One region of the Alteromonas sp. ABH4_453 genome, then DNA from elsewhere that is predicted to be linked to it. Evidence: predicted binding sites of a transcription regulator. Region 1 holds the regulator's gene; each other region holds the start of a gene.
The links. The regulator MetJ, encoded in region 1, represses methionine synthesis genes. The targets are predictions, from matches to a motif close to TAGACGTCTAGACGTCTA.

Region 1 (2,205 bases):
CATTTGGCGGCATTAACTTAGAAGACATTAAAGCACCTGAATGCTTTGAGATTGAACAAGAGCTAATTAAACGCTGTAAAATTCCGGTATTTCATGATGATCAGCACGGTACCGCTATTGTAACTGCAGCAGGCATGCTTAATGCTCTGGAAATTCAGGGTAAAAGCATAGAGAGCGCTAAAATTGTATGTATGGGTGCCGGTGCAGCAGCGGTCGCTTGTATGGAACTGCTTATAAAGTGTGGTGCTCAGCGTGAGCGTATTTATATGCTAGACAGAAAAGGCGTTATCCATACTCGTCGCGAAGACTTAACTGAGCACAAAAAGCTATTTGCTAACAATACTGACAAACGTACGCTTGAAGATGTAATGGAAGGCGCGGATATTTTTGTTGGTGTGTCAGGACCGGATGTTTTACCACCAGAAACACTGGCCTTGATGGCTGAAAACCCAATTGTATTTGCATGTTCTAACCCTGACCCTGAGATAAAGCCTGAACTTGCTCACGAAGTACGTAAAGATCTTATTATGGCTACCGGACGTTCGGACTACCCTAACCAAGTTAACAACGTACTGTGTTTCCCGTTTATTTTCCGTGGAGCACTCGATGTTCGTGCAACGGCCATTAACGATGAAATGAAAGTAGCGGCAGTAGAAGCCCTTCGTGCTATCACGAAGGAGCCTGTACCAGAAGAAGTACTAGCTGCCAGTAAGAGTACTAGTCTGACATTTGGTAAGGAGTACATTATTCCTAAACCTATGGACCCGCGTTTGTGCGAGCGTATTGCTACCGCCGTATCTAAGGCGGCTATTGAGTCGGGCGTTGCACGAGTGCCTGAAAGCCCAGAAGAATAAAGCTCTAGCGCACAAGGCTAAAAATGGATGTATTAGCGCTCAACCATTATTTACTGAAAAGTGCGCTTGAAGAATAAGAGCACATAACACATAAAAAACGGCGCTGTATCGTAAGCTTAGCTTTCAATACAGCGCCGTTTTTTATTTAAATGCTAAATTTTAGTCATCTTCTGACACATCGTTTTCGAAGCTTGGGTCAATGCCCATTTCTTCCATAATGCGCCTAGCTTCAGCCGGTACGCGGTTAGGGTTGTCTTTGCGCAGGTCATCATCGTTGGGCAAAGGTTGCCCGGTAAACGCGTGTAAAAACGCTTCACACAGCAATTCCGAATTAGTGGCGTGACGCAAATTATTGATTTGGCGGCGGGTACGCTCATCAGTAAGTGCTTTAAGCACATTAATAGGTATAGAGACAGTGACTTTCTTTACCTGCTCGCTCTTTTTCCCGTGCTCTGCGTAGGGGTGAATATATTTACCGTTCCATTCTGCCATTGTACTAACTCGGTCTACTCTTTTTTATATTATGAAGAGAAATTCTAAACAAGTTCACGAAAAGGTCAATTGAGCAGTGTAAACCTCTTGACGTCTAGACATATATTATTTAATTTAGACGTCTAAACGTCTATAAGATTACATTTTTGAGAGAAAAAGCCATGGTTTCTTACGCACAAGGTATCGATGCATTAAACCAGTCCCTGTCGGAACTGCGTGATATTGATGTATCTTTTGAATTCTTTCCGCCTAAAACGGAAACCATGGAGCAGACCCTGTGGAAGTCAGTTGAACGTCTAGCGCCGCTAAAGCCAAGCTACATGTCGGTAACCTACGGCGCGAATAGCGGTGAGCGTGACAGAACCCACGACGTAGTAAAACGCATTCAGCAGCAAACCGGTGTCGCGGCGGTTCCTCACTTGACCTGTGTTGATGCTAGCCGTGATGAGCTTAAGCAAATTGCAAAAGACTACTGGGACTCAGGTATCCGCCGTATTGTTGCGCTTCGTGGCGATTTACCGCCAGGAGTAGAAAAAACAGAGATGTATGCCTCTGATCTTGTTGCCTTGCTAAAAGACGTTGCCGATTTTGATATTTCTGTTGCTGCCTATCCAGAGAAGCACCCTGAAGCGCCAAATGCGCAGTTTGATTTACTAAACCTTAAGCGCAAAGCAGAAGCTGGCGCTACAGAAGCGATAACCCAGTTCTTTTTCGATACGAGTGTTTACCTTCGATTTAGAGACCGTGCAGCCGCAGCGGGTGTCGACTTAGACATTGTTCCCGGTATATTGCCGGTAACCAACTACCAAACGCTGGTCAAATTTGCCGGGTTTACAAATGTTCATGTTCCTGGGTGGTT
Region 2 (2,205 bases), on a different contig from region 1:
GTGTTTCTGATCAAACAAGGGATGTGGTGTTGGGCAATAGGACCGATAGTTTTCGGATGAAGTACCTTGGCACCGAAATAAGACAGCTCCATCGCTTCTTGATAGGTAAGCTTGTCTAACAACACTGCCCCTTCAACTTGATTCGGGTCAGCGTTATAAACACCGTCTACGTCTGTCCAAATTTCACAGCAATTTGCGTCTATACACGCCGCTAAAATGGCCGCTGAATAGTCTGAGCCGTTACGCCCAAGCGTGACTTTCTCGCCCGCTTCGTTAGCAGCAACAAACCCAGGCATGACAAGAAACTCACTGCCATCGGTAGGTATATCTGAAAAACGTGCTTTACTTAGCGATACGTCGGCAATACTGTCTAGGTAATCGCCCTCAGCAAGTACATATTTAACTGGGTCGATAACGCGGTTTGCAATGCCTTTAGCCGATAGCATAGCGCTAAAAAGCGTCACCGAGATGTACTCACCAATACTTAGAATACCGGCAGCAACGTTGTCTGGCGCAACTCCGAGAAGTTTTATGCCTTCAAGGTGCTGTTTTAATACTGATAAGTGACCAGCAATAAATTCCACCACGCTTGCGTGCTCAAACCCGTCGAACTCATTGTTCAGGTCGTTGGCAATGCCGGTAACCGTGTCGTTCAACTTATCGAATAATGGCTGGAAATCTTCACCCGCGGCTGCTTGTTCACAAAGTAGTGAAAGCGCGTTCGTTACCCCCTTTGGGGCAGAGAGTACAACCGCAGCACCGTCGGTTTGGTGGGTCGCCGTGCTAATCTCCATAACGCGCATGTATCGCGGTGCATCGGCTAGAGAAGAACCCCCAAACTTTAAGACTTTCATATGCTGCTCCTTAAGGTTACGCATGCTAAAACGTGTGTAAAAAAAAGCCCGCTCTGTGTTAGGCGGGCTTTCGTTGTCTTTTGCTTACTTGCACTAGTCAGCGACCGCCCTTTTTAAGGTGGTAATTAACATAATGGCGGTGCGAGTAAGTAGAATCTTTTTCATACAAGCAATTTGCCGTATAGACGTCTATATGTCAACCGCAGTTTTCACCACACTGTATTGCAAAAAGTGAAACACTCCTTAATTAATATTTCTTTTTAAGGTACAAATGCGCGTTTAAGCAGTTTCTTATTCGGCTTACTCGTATTTAAGTGGCTTTGAAGAGGTACTTATTTCTAGATTCACTCAAACCACACTCATTCAGTGAAAGCTTTCTAGGCCAAACTCGCCTTCAAAAATGGAGCTGTTGCACTTTGTTGAACCTTCGCAATGTCCTCAGGGCTACCTTCAGCAACTATTTTTCCTCCCTCATCACCAGCGCCTGGCCCCATATCTATAATGTGATCGCAAGCCCCAGCCACCTGCATATTATGTTCAACCATCACTACCGTATTCCCTGCTTCAACTAAGCTGGTTAAATGCTGCATAAGTAGCGAAGTGTCTGAAAGGTGTAAACCGGTTGTAGGTTCATCAAGGACGTATAGAGTATTAGCATTTTGAGCACGTTTAAGTTCCGACGCTAATTTAATGCGCTGCGCCTCGCCGCCTGATAACTCAGTGGCACTTTGCCCCAAGGTTAGATAGCCAAGCCCTACGTTCATTAAGGTTTGAAGTCCTCGCGTAATGACTTGATTACTATCAAATACAGATAGTGCTTCTTCAACCGTAAGTGATAATACATCAGCAATAGAATGTTCGTTGTAAGCAACTTCCAGTACGTTATCGTTAAAGCGCTGGCCGTTACAGACGGTACAGGGGGAATAAACACTCGGCATAAACAGTAGTTCTACCGATACCACACCCAAACCTTCACAATGTGGGCATCGCCCTTTTGTGACGTTAAACGAAAAATGGCCCGCATCGTATCCACGGGATTTTGCTTCTTCGGTTGAAGCAAATAAATTTCTGATTTGATCAAATATGCTGGTATAGGTCGCCAATGTAGAACGGGGTGTCCTGCCGATGGGAGATTGATCTACCACAACTATACGGCTTAACGCTTCAAGCCCGCTTTCAATGCGGCCTTGCTGCGCCTCACTTTCATGAGAAAAAGCGTCTTGAGCAAGAAGTGAATTGGCGTCAGTAAACAGTTCTTTCGTTTTTCTCGTCTCTTTCGCTTCTTTCGCTCGCTTCCCTTCTTTCTCAGCCGAACGTAAACCATCTTTGACTAACTCAACTAATGCTTGGC
Region 3 (2,205 bases), on a different contig from region 1:
GGCGTGGTCTGATAGACATAATAATTCAGCCAGTTTGTAAACAATAGGCTGCCGTGCGAGCGCCACTGTACAATAGGAGACTTGGCTGGATCATCCCCTTGAAAATAGTTTTTCGGCATTGACGGCGTTTGTCCCGCGGCAATATCCCGTAAATATTCGTCTTTTAACGTATCTGGATCGTACTCTGGGTGACCCGTTACAAACACCATACGCTTGTCTTCTGACGCTACAATATAAGCGCCTACATCGTCAGACTCCGCTACAACGCTCAGCCCATCAACACTGTTGTACAGCGAAGTATCAATATGCCCGTAACGAGAATGGGGAGCGTGAAAAGTTGGGTCGAAGCCTCTTAACAGTTCATTGTTAGGGTCGTTTACTTGATGTTTAAAGACACCAGAAAACTTTTCATCTTTGATTTCACGTGTAATACCATAAAAGTGATACATGGCGGCATGGGCAGCCCAACATAAATACAGAGTAGAGTTAACGTGTCGCTGCGCCCACTCCAGTATTGTCGTCATAGTGTCCCAGTACTTCACCTCTTCATAATCGATAAGCGCAAGAGGCGCACCGGTTACAATAAGCCCATCGTATTTTTTGTTCGCGACTGCTGAAAAGTCGTGATAGAAGGCATCCATGTGTGACTGTGGAGTATTTTTGGGTGCTTGATTATCAATGCGAATCAAGTCTACGTTTATTTGTAGCGGCGTATTCGACAGCAGGCGAAGTAACTGTACTTCTGTTTCTATCTTGTTCGGCATTAAATTAAGAATGCCGACTTCAAGAGGACGAATATCCTGATTGGCAGCCCTGTCCATGTCCATGGTAAAAATGTTTTCACCTTGTAGTACGTTCTGCGCGGGTAACTGCTCAGGAATACGAATTGGCATAGAGGACTCCAGTGATAAATTACAATATCTGTATTGTGTCTATAACTGGCGATATGTCAACATCTTTACGTCTAGACGTCTAAACGTTTTTTTTACCTGGTGGGAAAACGTTAGCTATTTTGCTTATGCACCATTACTAACATTTCAGCTTCAGCGCGAGGAATATCGCAGGCTTCAATAATCTCGTCAATACTAGCCCCCTGCTTAACTAAGTCTGCAGCACGCTGATATAAACGTAATGAAGGGTCTTGAAGCTTTAGTTCTCGAAGCTGGTTTTCAATATCAGTTTGTTTCTCTTCTAGCTCTTGAAGGTGGCGAGTAATAACCAATGTACGAGCTTGGGCCTCAGTTTGTTGATTGTTTGCATTTTTAGCGAGCGCTTCTGCACGGGCAATAGCCTCTGCGTTGGCTTGCTGACTTTCGCTTAATGCAGAACGCAACTGCTTAATGTGTGAATACAGCACACCCATCGCGGCGATGAGTATAACTACAAGAATACACAGTATGAGTTCTAATAAGGTAGGTGCAGCAAGCTGCCAATCCATGGACATAACCCTTGGGGAAATGTAGGCAGTATTATAGTCAATACCGCCTATTCATTTATTTAGATGTTGCTAAGCTCATCCCACTCTTCGTCGCTTAACAATTTATTAAGATCTACAAGAATAAGCAGTTCGCCGTCGCGGTTACTTACACCTTGGATAAACTTAGCACTCTCTTCAGTACCAACGTTAGGCGCACTGTCAATTTCTGAAGATTTCAGGTACACCACTTCGGCTACACTATCCACCAGAATACCAACCACCTGCTCGTCAGACTCAATAATAACGATACGGGTATTGTCAGTAATTTCTGTTGGAGGTAATCCGAAACGAGCACGTGTATCAATAACCGTTACAACGTTACCACGCAAGTTGATAATACCAAGCACATAGTCTGGTGCACCGGGTACAGGGGCTATTTCGGTATAACGCAAGACTTCTTGTACCTGCATTACGTTAATACCGTAAGTTTCTTCACCTAAGCGATACGTCACCCATTGAAGGACTTCGTCGTTGCTGTCGGTAGCATTATTATTCATTCTTTCGTCGCTCATGAACCTGGCTCCCAATACTATGGCGTCTGGTCGTTACTGCCTAAGCCTTTGTTAAGCATAGATATTAATTCTTCAACGTCAATTAACGCGCACATTTTTTCTTTAACCATCCCTGCTAACCAGGGACGCTTACCTGTGGACTCGCGCCATTTAACATCATCGGTAGTCAAATTGACTGTGTTTACAAGCTTTTCGCTTGCTAAACCCCACACGCTC
Region 4 (2,205 bases), on a different contig from region 1:
TGACGTTGCCGGCGACCAGAATTGTGAACAGTACACAATGGATAATTCGTCGGTGGAAGGACTAGTGACCATTGAAAATACCTTGTGGATCATTAACGATCCTTGGGAGAAAAACTACCTTAAAAACGCGACGTGTGAAGCGCATAAGAAGCGTTATGAAGACTTAGCGCCTTTATTATTTCCACTAGAAATTAACAGCGTTTGGTTTGAATAATAAGAAAACGAATAGATTGAAAAACAAAAGGGTTGCTTTTAAGCAACCCTTTTTATTGTTGGCTAACGCTATTGATAGCGCGCTTAATATCGCTGTTTTATTTATGCGTCGCTGCGAAGTCGAGAAGCGAAGGTTTTTTTGAACTTCGCAAGTTTAGGCGCCACCACCATAGAGCAATATTGGTTTTGTGGATTATTTTTGAAGTAATCTTGGTGGTAGTCTTCGGCGTCGTAGTAGTTATTTACTGCTACTATTTCAGTCACTACGGGAACGGGCCAAATCTCTTCTTCTGTGATTTCTGCGATAATTTTTTCTGCTTCAGCTTTTTGTGTATCGTCGTGATAGAAAACCGCGCTGCGATACTGTGTGCCGACATCATTGCCCTGTCTGTTAAGCTGTGTAGGGTTATGCAGCGCAAAGAAAATTTCTAGTATCTCTCGGTAGCTAATGCTGTCGGCATCAAACGTTACTTGTACCACTTCAGCATGGCCAGTATTTCCTTTGCATACCTCTTCATAGGTTGGATCGGCCTTTTCGCCTCCAGCATAGCCAGAAATTGCTTTTTCCACGCCTTCAACGCTATTAAACGCTGATTCGATACACCAAAAGCATCCGCCTGCCAACGTGGCGACTTGTATATTTGCCATAGTAAAAACCTCTCTTAATCTTTGTCTGTAGTGTGGGTGCGGGTAGGTCACAACACAAGTCATCCAAGCGTGTTTTTTTATCGTATAAACGAATATTAAATAAGAATAATGTGCGAGCTAAGTGAAAGGTTTTAACATGTGAGGTTAACTGCTTTCTTTCAAGCAGTTTGCAACTGGTAAGAATGCGTATAAACGTGTTCAAAATTTGGCAGAGGTATTCAGTCGTGATTATTTTCTATGACGGGTATTGTCCGTTGTGTATCGCTGAAATGCGTCATTTAAGAAAAAGAGACAAGCACAACAAATTAACACTGGTAGATATTCAGGCCCCCGATTTTTCGAGCCGTTATCCAACCATGGATTGGCATGCACTCAATGCAAGAATTCACGGACTTCGTGAAGACGGGACGTTGATAACTGGCCTTGATGTCACTCATGAAGCATGGAAAGCCGTGGGCATGGGTTGGCTATATGCACCGCTTCGCTGGCCTGTTATTCGTCATGTGGCCGATGCTTTCTACAATGTATTCGCAAAGCATAGATACACCATTTCATACCTGTTAACAGGTAAAAAACGCCAGTGCGATCGCTGCATACCAGGAGAAGCCAGTGAAAAATAACGTACTCATAGTGGGCGCGTCGGGCGGTATTGCGTCTGCGCTTATTGAGCAATATAGCAGTGAAGGTGCTAGGGTGTTCGCGGTTAGTCGCGCCCTTTTATCTGACACCAATCATTCTGGAGATGTTACCTATCATCAGCTGGCCGAACAGGACGATAGGCACATTAGCGAATTTGTTGAACAGCTGGCTGAACAGCAGGTTGTGTTAACTACGGTAGTTATCACAACAGGCTTTCTACACCGCGAAAGCGATGGCATTCATCCTGAGAAACGTTTGGAAGATGTCAGCGAGCAGGCCTTAGCGGCTTATTTTTCGACTAACAGCATTATTCCCGCAATGTGGCTCAAGCATTTGGTGAATATTATGAGTAAAGAAGGCTCAACCCTTGTTTGCTTAAGCGCGAGAGTAGGGAGTATTTCAGATAATGGACTTGGCGGGTGGTACGGCTACCGCGCGTCGAAAGCGGCGCTCAACATGTTGGTTAAAACGGCGTCGGTAGAATACAAGCGCAGATTGAAAGACGTGATGCTTGTTTGTTATCACCCTGGGACGGTTGATACGGGGCTTTCTAAGCCTTTTCAAAAGAACGTCGCCGCCAAGAAACTGTTCACGCCTGAGTTTACCGCTAAACAGCTCATTCACCACCTTTCGGCGCTTAATCGAGACCAAGCCTGTCATTTTATCGACTGGAATGGCGAAGTGGTAACTTGGTGATACGGTCTA

Region 2: thrA (bifunctional aspartate kinase/homoserine dehydrogenase I) is a predicted target of MetJ. The motif match lies at 1,029-1,046, and genes of this name have one in related genera.
Region 3: metA (homoserine O-succinyltransferase MetA) is a predicted target of MetJ. The motif match lies at 958-975, and genes of this name have one in related genera.
Region 4: msrA (peptide-methionine (S)-S-oxide reductase MsrA) is a predicted target of MetJ. The motif match lies at 939-956, and genes of this name have one in related genera.

Annotation. Positions count from the first base shown of each region.
Region 1 covers NZ_JBSWXP010000002.1:520,419-522,623, reverse strand. Annotated here, with positions in the region: gene ACXAGV_RS05720 (malic enzyme-like NAD(P)-binding protein) at 1-854, shown strand, start outside; gene metJ (met regulon transcriptional regulator MetJ) at 1,014-1,346, opposite strand; gene metF (methylenetetrahydrofolate reductase) at 1,508-2,205, shown strand, end outside.
Region 2 covers NZ_JBSWXP010000001.1:535,339-537,543, forward strand. Annotated here, with positions in the region: gene thrA (bifunctional aspartate kinase/homoserine dehydrogenase I) at 1-854, opposite strand, end outside; gene ACXAGV_RS02285 (excinuclease ABC subunit UvrA) at 1,232-2,205, opposite strand, start outside.
Region 3 covers NZ_JBSWXP010000006.1:96,449-98,653, reverse strand. Annotated here, with positions in the region: gene metA (homoserine O-succinyltransferase MetA) at 1-893, opposite strand, end outside; gene ACXAGV_RS13065 (DUF2802 domain-containing protein) at 1,004-1,438, opposite strand; gene ACXAGV_RS13060 (chemotaxis protein CheW) at 1,498-1,989, opposite strand; gene ACXAGV_RS13055 (chemotaxis protein CheW) at 2,007-2,205, opposite strand, start outside.
Region 4 covers NZ_JBSWXP010000010.1:134,744-136,948, forward strand. Annotated here, with positions in the region: gene ACXAGV_RS18265 (hypothetical protein) at 1-214, shown strand, start outside; gene msrA (peptide-methionine (S)-S-oxide reductase MsrA) at 316-861, opposite strand; gene ACXAGV_RS18275 (thiol-disulfide oxidoreductase DCC family protein) at 1,086-1,481, shown strand; gene ACXAGV_RS18280 (SDR family NAD(P)-dependent oxidoreductase) at 1,471-2,196, shown strand.